Regions from separate parts of the Streptomyces sp. Tu 3180 genome, predicted to be linked through region 2. Evidence: riboswitches for the same ligand, from Rfam matches in the RefSeq annotation. Region 2 holds a riboswitch; the other holds the start of a gene.

The links. Region 2 has a riboswitch for cyclic di-AMP ahead of GL259_RS16710 (transglycosylase family protein). Riboswitches for the same ligand answer to the same signal wherever they lie in the genome.
Positions count from the first base shown of each region.
Region 1: another riboswitch for cyclic di-AMP. It lies ahead of GL259_RS28565 (M23 family metallopeptidase); the one in region 2 lies ahead of GL259_RS16710 (transglycosylase family protein).

Region 1 covers NZ_WOXS01000002.1:6,158,478-6,163,668, forward strand. Annotated here, with positions in the region: gene GL259_RS28555 (pitrilysin family protein) at 1-1,261, shown strand, start outside; gene GL259_RS28560 (pitrilysin family protein) at 1,258-2,646, shown strand; cyclic di-AMP (ydaO/yuaA leader) riboswitch at 2,845-3,010, shown strand; gene GL259_RS28565 (M23 family metallopeptidase) at 3,023-3,796, shown strand; gene GL259_RS28570 (GntR family transcriptional regulator) at 4,005-4,700, shown strand; gene GL259_RS28575 (HPr family phosphocarrier protein) at 4,939-5,191, opposite strand, start outside.
Region 2 covers NZ_WOXS01000002.1:3,537,110-3,542,300, reverse strand. Annotated here, with positions in the region: gene GL259_RS16720 (cytochrome P450) at 1-406, shown strand, start outside; gene GL259_RS16715 (transglycosylase family protein) at 614-1,612, shown strand; cyclic di-AMP (ydaO/yuaA leader) riboswitch at 1,818-1,987, shown strand; gene GL259_RS16710 (transglycosylase family protein) at 1,992-2,723, shown strand; gene eno (phosphopyruvate hydratase) at 3,000-4,280, shown strand; gene GL259_RS16700 (septum formation initiator family protein) at 4,390-4,866, shown strand; gene GL259_RS16695 (DUF501 domain-containing protein) at 4,906-5,191, shown strand, end outside.

The DNA.
Region 1 (5,191 bases), 2.6 Mb from region 2:
GGTGTGCCTCTGGTACGACGTCGGTTCACGTCACGAGGTCAAGGGGCGTACCGGTCTGGCTCACCTTTTCGAGCACCTCATGTTCCAGGGCTCCGCCCAGGTGAAGGGCAACGGTCACTTCGAGCTGGTCCAGGGCGCCGGCGGCTCGCTCAACGGCACCACCAGCTTCGAGCGCACCAACTACTTCGAGACCATGCCCGCCCACCAGCTGGAGCTCGCCCTCTGGCTGGAGGCCGACCGCATGGGCTCCCTGCTGACCGCCCTGGACGACGAGTCCATGGAGAACCAGCGGGACGTCGTCAAGAACGAGCGCCGCCAGCGCTACGACAACGTGCCCTACGGCACGGCCTTCGAGAGGCTGACCGCCCTCGCCTACCCGGAGGGCCACCCGTACCACCACACGCCGATCGGCTCGATGGCGGACCTGGACGCGGCCACCCTGGAGGACGCCCGCCAGTTCTTCCGCACCTACTACGCGCCGAACAACGCCGTGCTCTCCGTCGTCGGCGACATCGACCCCGAGCAGACGCTCGCCTGGATCGAGAAGTACTTCGGCTCCATCCCGTCCCACGACGGCAAGCCCGCGCCCCGCGACGGCTCGCTGCCCGAGGTCATCGGCGAGCAGCTGCGCGAGGTCGTCGAGGAGGAGGTCCCCGCGCGGGCGCTGATGGCCGCCTACCGGCTGCCGCAGGACGGCACGCGCGCGTGCGACGCGGCGGACCTGGCGCTCACCGTCCTCGGCGGCGGCGAGTCCTCGCGGCTGTACAACCGGCTGGTACGGCGCGACCGCACGGCCGTGGCGGCCGGGTTCGGCCTGCTGCGGCTGGCCGGGGCGCCCTCCCTCGGGTGGCTGGACGTGAAGACGTCCGGCGACGTGGAGGTGCCGGTGATCGAGGCGGCCATCGACGAGGAGCTCGCCCGGTTCGCCGAGGAGGGCCCCACGGCCGAGGAGATGGAGCGCGCCCAGGCCCAGCTGGAGCGCGAGTGGCTGGACCGCCTCGGCACGGTCGCGGGCCGCGCCGACGAACTGTGCCGGTACGCCGTCCTGTTCGGCGACCCGCAGCTCGCCCTGACCGCCGTCCAGCGCGTCCTCGAGGTGACGGCGGAGGAGGTGCGGGAGGTCGCCAAGAGCCGTCTGCGCCCCGACAACCGCGCGGTGCTCGTCTACGAGCCCCTCGCCCCCGCGGCGCAGGACGCGCAGGACGCACAGGAAGCCGCCGCAGTCGCCGGCACCGACGAGAACGAGGAGACGGCGAAGTGACCGAGCTCGCCACGATGGACTTCCACCCCCAGCCGCAGGCGGGCGAGGCCAGGCCCTGGGCCTTCCCGGCCCCCGAGCGCGGCGCGCTCGACAACGGCCTGACCGTGCTGCGCTGCCACCGCCCCGGTCAGCAGGTCGTCGCCGTCGAGGTGCTCCTCGACGCCCCCCTCGAGGCCGAGCCGGCCGGGCTCGACGGTGTCGCCACGATCATGGCGCGGGCCTTCTCCGAGGGCACCGACAAGCACTCCGCCGAGGAGTTCGCCGCCGAACTGGAGCGCTGCGGCGCCACCCTGGACGCGCACGCCGACCACCCCGGCGTCCGCCTGAGCCTCGAGGTCCCGGCCTCGCGGCTCGCCAAGGGGCTCGGACTGATCGCCGACGCCCTGCGGGCGCCCGCGTTCGCCGACAGCGAGGTCGAGCGGCTCGTCCGCAACCGCCTCGACGAGATCCCGCACGAGCTGGCCAACCCCTCCCGCCGGGCCGCGAAGGAGCTCTCCAAGGAGCTGTTCCCGGCGGACTCGCGCATGTCGCGCCCGCGCCAGGGCACCGAGGAGACGGTCGCCGGCATCGACTCCGCGGCCGTGCGCGCCTTCTACGAGAAGCACGTCCGTCCCGCCACGGCGACCGCGGTGGTCGTCGGCGACCTCACCGGTGTCGACCTGGACGCGCTGCTCCGCGACACGCTCGGCTCCTGGACGGGCTCCCCGGGCCGGCCCCGGCCCGTTCCGCCGGTGGTCGCCGACGACACCGGCCGGGTCGTGATCGTGGACCGTCCGGGTGCCGTCCAGACGCAGCTGCTGATCGGCCGCGTCGGCCCGGACCGGCACGACCGCGTGTGGCCCGCGCAGGTGCTCGGCACCTACTGCCTCGGCGGCACCCTCACCTCCCGCCTGGACCGCGTCCTGCGCGAGGAGAAGGGCTACACCTACGGCGTCCGGGCGTTCGGGCAGGTCCTCAGGTCCGCCCCGGACGGCACGGGAGCGGCGATGCTGGCCATCAGCGGCTCCGTCGACACCCCGAACACCGGGCCCGCCCTGCAGGACCTGTGGACGGTGCTGCGCACGCTCGCCGCGGAGGGGCTCACCGACGCCGAGCGGGACGTCGCCGTGCAGAACCTGGTGGGCGTCGCGCCGCTGAAGTACGAGACCGCCGCGGCCGTCGCGAGCACCCTGGCCGACCAGGTCGAGCAGCACCTGCCCGACGACTACCAGGCCGAGCTGTACCGGCAGCTCGCCGCGACCGGCACCGTGGAGGCGACCGCCGCCGTCGTCAACGCCTTCCCGGTGGACCGTCTGGTGACCGTCCTCGTCGGTGACGCGGCGCAGATCAAGGAGCCCGTGGAGGCCCTCGGCATCGGCGAGGTCACCGTGGTGGCGGCCGAGTAGGCAGCCGCGCAGGACACGCGCGCGGGGCCCTGGTGACCCATGTGTCACCAGGGCCCTCTTATGCCCGAATTGACGGGAGGTTGCCCGTCTGCCCTGTGGGATGCGCTACAAACTCCGGGTTCTGTTTGGGAATTGGAAGCCCGCCCGCTTAGCGTCTTCCGGGCTGTTCGTCGGGCAGTGCGCCGCACCCGCGGCACCGGACAGCCATCGCCGAGTCCCCGTACGGCGCGAGCCAGGGGAGCCGGGGACCCTTGTGCAGTCCCTGGGGTGAATCGGACGCCCGCGCGTGTCGCGAGGGGGTCCGTAGGAGACCTTCCTGCTCCGAACCCGTCAGCTAACCCGGTAGGCGAGAGGGAAGGAAAGGACCAGCCTGTACATGGCGTTCACCCGCGCCACCGGGAAGCACCGTCGTCCCAGCCGGATGCAGCGCGGCACCGCCCGCGCGGCGGGCGTCGCGGCCCTCACCGGCACCGGCGTCGTCGGCTCCCTCGCGGCCCCCGCGCTCGCCGCCGGACCCGCCGTCGCGCAGACCGGCCTCACCCCCGTCGTCACCCTGGGCGACGAGGTCGCCGCCCGGATCGACGCCCAGGCGGCCGCCCAGCACGAGGCCGCCCGGGAGGCGGCCGAGGAGGCCGCGCGCAAGGCGGCCGAGGAGGCCGCGCGCGAGAAGGCGGCCGAGGAGGCCGAGAAGGCCCGCGCGGAGAAGGAGCGCGCGGCGCGCGAGGCCGAGCGCAAGCGCCTCAACACCTTCGTCTCGCCGATCCCCGGCTCCTACGTCTCGACCGGCTACAAGTCCGGCGGCGCCGTCTGGTCCTCCGGCAGCCACACCGGTGTCGACTTCCACGCCGCGAGCGGCACCCCCGTCCACGCGGTCGGCGCGGGCACCGTCGTCGAGGCCGGCTGGGGCGGCGCGTACGGCAACCAGGTCGTCATCAAGATGCACGACGGCACGTACACCCAGTACGGCCACCTGTCGTCCGTCGACGTCTCGGTGGGCCAGCGGGTCACCCCGGGCCAGGGCATCGGCCTCTCGGGCGCCACCGGCAACGTCACCGGAGCGCACCTGCACTTCGAGGCCCGGACGACCGCCGAGTACGGCTCCGACATCGACCCCGTCGCCTACCTCCGGGCGCACGGCGTGAACCTCTGAGGCGCGCACGCCCCGTCCCAGGCGCACGCCCCCCCGCTTCCCGGTGCCCCGGCTCCCCGAGCCGGGGCACCGGCGTTTCCGGGGAGCGGTTGTCCAAAAACACACATGGAATCCGGCCCGGCATCGGAAATTCCCGCGGATTGCAATAGAGTCACGGAAAAGCGCGCCGCTCGTCGGCGTTTCACGGGGATTAAGCCGGAGGTCGGTCATGCGTATTCCCGCGCACTCGGTGTGCACGGCGATCCGGGACGACATCGTCGCGGGTGTCCACGCGCGGGGCAGCCGGCTCACCGAGGAACTCCTCGCCCGCCGCTACGGCGTCTCCCGCGTCCCCGTCCGGGAGGCCCTGCGCACCCTGGAGGCCGAGGGCTTCGTGGTGACCCGGCGGCACGCGGGCGCGTGCGTCGCGGAACCCACCGAGCAGGAGGCCGCCGACCTGCTCGACATGCGCGTGCTCCTGGAGCCGCTGGCCGCCGCCCGCGCCGCGCAGCGCCGCACCGAGGCCCACCTGAAGGTCCTGCGCGGTCTCGTCCGGCTGGGGCAGGAGCGCGCCCGCCGGGGCGGCAGCGACGACCTGCGCTCCCTGGACGGCTGGTTCCACGAGACGCTCGCCCAGGCCGCGGGCAGCCCCGCCCTGACGTCGATGCTGACCCAGCTGCGGCACAAGATCGCCTGGATGTACGCCGTGGAGGGCCCGTCGGACCCGGTGGAGTCCTGGGCGGAGCACGGCGCGATCGTGGACGCCGTGACGCGCGGCGACGGCGAGCGCGCGCGGGCGGCCACCGCGCTGCACGCGGAGCGCGCGAGCGCCGCGCACCGGCTGCGCCTCGCCTCCGCGGCCGCCCGCCCGGAGCGTGTGAGGAACTCGCAACATCCCGTAAACACGCCGAGTCTCCGGAATTAACGCGAGGGCCGTATACAAAGAGGCATTCAATTCGGGGGTTGTTTTCTGCTGCCCGGAAAAGGGAAAGCGAAAGGCCCGCCCGGTGGTCCGGGCGGGCCTTTCGGCGGTGCGGGCGGGTGTCCGCCGAACGACGGGCACCGCGGTCCCCGGCCGAGGAACCCCGACCGGGGAATCCCGATCGCGCCCGGGCCGGTTCCGCGGGAGCGGGGCCGGTCCGGACGCGAAAGGGCGCGTGCGCTCAGACGGTCTCGGGGAGTTCCTCGAGCCCCTCGGAGACCAGCTTCGCCAGCCGGTCCAGGGCGGCGTCCGCGCCCTCCGCGTCGGAGGCGAGGACGATCTCCTCGCCGCCCTGGGCGCCCAGACCCAGAACGGCCAGCATGGAGGCCGCGTTGACGGGGTTGCCGTCGGCCTTGGCGATCGTCACCGGGACGCCTGCGGCCGTGGCGGCTCGGACGAAGATGGAAGCGGGGCGGGCGTGGAGGCCCTCGGCC
Region 2 (5,191 bases):
GGAGACCGGTGTCGAGGAACTGCTGCGCTACGACGGCCCGGTGGAGCTCGCCACCTGGCGGTTCGCCACCGAGCCGGTCACCATCGGCGGGCAGCGCGTCGCGGCCGGCGACCCGGTCCTCGTCGTCCTGGCCGCCGCGGACCGGGACCCGGAACGGTTCGCCGACCCGGACGTGCTCGACCTCGGCCGGCGCGACAACCAGCACCTGGGGTACGGCCACGGCATCCACTACTGCCTGGGCGCGCCGCTGGCCCGTCTGGAGGGCCAGACCGCGCTCGCCACGCTGCTGACCCGCCTGCCGGACCTCCGGCTCGCGGTGGACCCCGCCGAACTGCGCTGGCGCGGCGGGCTCATCATGCGCGGACTGCGCACCCTGCCGGTGGAGTTCACCCCACCGGCGGCCTGACGAGGGAACCCCGGTTTCCGCGTCTCCTTCCCCGGGCCCGTGCGGACCAGCGCAAACATGACACGCGCTCATTTCTGTGATCTTCACGTGATCTGCGCGGCATGAACTTGTGACAAGTGATCGTCTGCCGATACGTTCACCCATCAAGCGCGGCACCTCCGCTTCATCCGCCGCGCCGGCAACTGCTGTCTTGCGAAAGGTCTCCGCATGCTCTCCGGGAACGGTCGGCACCGCCGCCCCCGCCAGGCTCCGGCACTCCTCGTCGCGGCCGGAGTGACCGGCTCCGCCATCGCGATCCCGCTCCTCGGGGCCGGCAGCGCCAGCGCGGCCGACGGCGCGACCTGGGACCGGGTCGCGGAGTGCGAGAGCGGTGGCTCCTGGAGCCAGAACACCGGCAACGGCTACTACGGCGGCCTGCAGTTGACGCAGGACGACTGGGAGAACTACGGCGGACTCGACTACGCGCCGAGCCCCGACCAGGCCAGTCGCGGCCAGCAGATAGCCGTGGCCGAGAGAATCCTCGCCGACCAGGGGGTCGGTGCGTGGCGCACCTGCGGACTGACGGCGGGCCTGCAGCAGGGCTCCGCGTCGGCCGGCGTCGACACGGGCGTGGCGGAGGACTCCACGCCGGGCGGATCCGGCTCCTCCGAGCCGTCCGGCTCGCCCGACGCGCCGGACGCGTCCGGGACTCCGGACTCCGACGAGCCGTCCGCTTCCGCCTCCTCCTCGCCGTCGTCCGGCCCGTCGGCGAGCGCGAAGGACACGGACGACGAATCACCCAAGTCGGACAAGTCCGGCAAGTCCGCTGGTTCGGACGCCGGGTCCGGCGCCTCCCCCTCCGCCCCGGCCGCGCCGAAAAGTGACGAGTCGGACAAGTCCGGGCAGATCGACGGTTCTTCGGCGCTCACGGACAGCGGGGCCGGCCGCCACCGCGGCGCCAGCGCCGAGGAGGGCGAGGGCGAGGACCGCACCGCCGAGGCGTCCGGCCGGCACGCCTCGCGCGGCGCCGACGCCCCCCGCGACACCGCGGACGGGTCCTACACCGTGCGCTCCGGCGACAGTCTCTGGTCCATCGCCGACTCCCTTGAGCTCGATGGCGGATGGCGTGCGCTCTACGCGGAGAACGAGCAGGCCGTCGGTGCCGACCCGGACCTCATCCTGCCCGGTCAGAAGCTCGAGGTCGGGGTCGAGCCGGGCAGGGAGTGACGCCCGAAGGGGCGGGCGGACGGCGACAGTTGACGTCACGTTTCGTGCTGAATGTCCGTTTTGCAGACGGTGAGAGATAGGTCTCAGAGGCCCTGATCGTCTTTGAAATTCCGCCGATCGCGTGTCTACGGTCGTGACCGCTCGCCACCGCGGGCCCCGGCTGCCGCCACGCCGAATCCTGCCAGTGGCAGCACGGGAACAGTCGTCGCGTCATGCGCCGCAGGCAGGAGCGGGGGACCCAAGGTAGGCGCCGGATCAGGGCGGTTGACGCCGGATCCGGCTCGGGGTGAAGCCGCGTCCCGTGAGGGGCGCGGCCGGGCAACTCAACCGGCCCGAACCCGACAGCTCACCTCGTAGGCGTCGGTGAGGGGATCCATCCATGCTGTTCTCCGGCAAGGGCAAGCACCGTCGTCCGTCCAAGGCCACCCGCGCCATCGCCGTCGTCGGCGTCGCCGGCGCCGCCGTCGCCGCCCCGCTGGTGGCGTCCGGCACGGCCTCCGCCGCCACCGCCTCCGAGTGGGACGCCGTCGCCCAGTGCGAGTCCGGCGGCAACTGGTCCATCAACACCGGCAACGGCTACTACGGCGGTCTGCAGTTCTCCGCCTCCACCTGGGCCGCGTACGGCGGCACGCAGTACGCCGCCACCGCCGACCAGGCCAGCAAGGCCCAGCAGATCGAGATCGCCGAGAAGGTCCTCGCGGGCCAGGGCAAGGGCGCCTGGCCGGTCTGCGGCGTGAACCTGTCGAACGCCCCCTACGGCGGCGGCTCCGCCCAGACCCAGGACGGCGGCTCCTCGCAGGGCTCGCAGGGCCAGGGTCAGACCGCCCAGGGTCAGGAGCAGGGCGCCGGCTCCGCCGAGACCCGTGGGACCGGGCAGAAGGCCTCCCGCTCCGCCGAGCGCCCGGCCGCGAAGAAGACCGTCACCACTCCGACCGGCGAGAAGGTCGCCAAGGGCGACGGCGAGTACAAGGTCGTCAAGGGCGACACCCTGAGCTCCATCGCCCAGGAGCACGACGTCGAGGGCGGCTGGGCGAAGCTGTTCGAGCTCAACGACGACATCGTCGAGGACGCCGACCTCATCTACCCGGGCCAGCAGCTGCACCTGAAGTAAGGACAGCGGCCTCCGGCCCCTCCCCGTCCCCACGGGCTCCCCGCCCCGGTGCGTGTTCCCCCGTACGCACCGGGGCGGGGTTTTTCACGGGCTCCGCCGGGTCACGGTTTCCGCCGGGTTTCCGGGAACGGCTTTGTTCCGTGCGGAAACAATCTAAGCTCGCTCCTGTCCACGACACGGGCGACCGGATGCCGATCGCCCGGAGCCGGTTAGGCTCGGACTCGCAGGGCCTGAGTGGCCCCGCTCACCCGCGTCACATCCAAGAAGGAGATGCTCGTGCCGTCCATCGACGTCGTCGTAGCCCGGGAAATCCTGGACTCCCGAGGCAACCCCACGGTCGAGGTCGAGGTCGGCCTCGACGACGGCAGCACGGGTCGTGCCGCCGTCCCGTCCGGCGCCTCCACCGGCGCCTTCGAGGCCATCGAACTCCGTGACGGCGATGCCAACCGTTACCTGGGCAAGGGCGTCGAGAAGGCCGTCCTGGCCGTCATCGAGCAGATCGGCCCGGAGCTCGTCGGCTACGACGCCACCGAGCAGCGCCTGATCGACCAGGCGATGTTCGACCTGGACGCCACCGACAACAAGGGCTCGCTCGGCGCCAACGCCATCCTCGGTGTCTCGCTCGCCGTCGCCCACGCCGCCTCCGAGGCCTCCGACCTGCCGCTCTTCCGCTACCTGGGCGGCCCGAACGCGCACCTGCTGCCGGTGCCGATGATGAACATCCTGAACGGCGGCTCGCACGCCGACTCCAACGTGGACATCCAGGAGTTCATGATCGCCCCGATCGGCGCGGAGACCTTCTCCGAGGCCCTGCGCTGGGGCGCCGAGGTCTACCACACCCTGAAGAAGGTCCTGAAGAGCAAGGGCCTGGCCACCGGCCTCGGCGACGAGGGCGGCTTCGCCCCGAACCTCGGCTCCAACCGGGAGGCCCTCGACCTCATCCTCGAGGCCATCAAGGAGGCCGGCTACACCCCCGGCGAGCAGATCGCCCTCGCCCTCGACGTCGCCGCCTCCGAGTTCTACAAGGACGGCTCCTACGTCTTCGAGGGCAAGGAGCGCTCCGCCGCCGAGATGACCGAGTACTACGCCGAGCTCGTCGAGGCGTACCCGCTCGTCTCCATCGAGGACCCGCTGTTCGAGGACGACTGGGAGGGCTGGAAGACCATCACCGCCAAGCTCGGCGACAAGGTCCAGCTCGTCGGCGACGACCTGTTCGTCACCAATCCGGAGCGCCTGGCCCGCGGCATCGAGGAGGGCGCCGCCAACGCCCTGCTGGTCAAGGTCAACCAGATCGGCTCGCTGACCGAGACCCTGGACGCCGTCGAGCTGGCCCAGCGCAACGGCTTCAAGTGCATGATGTCCCACCGCTCCGGCGAGACCGAGGACGTCACCATCGCCGACCTGGCCGTCGCCACCAACTGCGGCCAGATCAAGACCGGCGCCCCGGCCCGCTCCGAGCGCGTCGCCAAGTACAACCAGCTGCTGCGCATCGAGGAGATCCTCGACGACGCCGCGGTGTACGCCGGCCGCAGCGCGTTCCCGCGCTTCAAGGGCTGAGCACCGCTGTTGTAGCAGCGTCGTACGTACGTCCCCGTACTCGGTCCCGTACCGTGTGCGGGGACGTACGCACGTATGAACACGCATCGAGGCGAACCGGAGGCGGGACATGGCGGTGAAGGACCGGGACCGTTTCTCCACCGCGACCAGGATCCGGCTGATCGGGGAGCAGACCGCGGCCCGGGTCTACCGCTCGCAGACCAAACGCCAGGCCCGCCGCTCCCGGCTGACCGGACGGGCCGCGCTGCTCGCCCTGGTGGTCTGCTCGCTGATCGTGGCCCTCGCCTACCCCATGCGCCAGTACGTCTCCCAGCGCGCCGAGATCGCCGACCTCCAGCAGGAGCAGGACGAGGCCCGCGAGCGCGTCGAACGGCTGCGCGACCTGAAGGCGCGCTGGCAGGACGACGCCTACGCGGAGCAGGAGATCCGCCGGCGGCTGCACTACGTCATGCCCGGCGAGACCGGCTACATCGTGATCGACCCGGACCCGGCCGGGACGTCGCACACCGACCTCGGGGCGGCCGACCGCCCCTGGTACGCGAACGTCTGGGACGGTGTCGACAAGGCCGACGCCGCCGGCCGGTGACCCCAGTGACCCCTTGTTGAGAGCCGCAGAAAGACAGGTATGGAAACGCCCCCGCCCACGACCCCGCGCACCGAGCCCACCGACGCGGACGTCGAGGCCTTCAAGCAGCAGCTCGGCCGGCCCCCGCGCGGGCTGCGCGCCATCGCGCACCGCTGCCCCTGCGGGCAGCCGGACGTGGTGGAGACCGCGCCGAGACTGCCCGACGGCACCCCCTTCCCGACGCTGTACTACCTGACGTGCCCGAAGGCGAACTCCGCGATCGGGACGCTGGAGGCGAACGGCGTGATGAAGGAGATGACGGAGCGGCTGCGGACGGACCCCGATC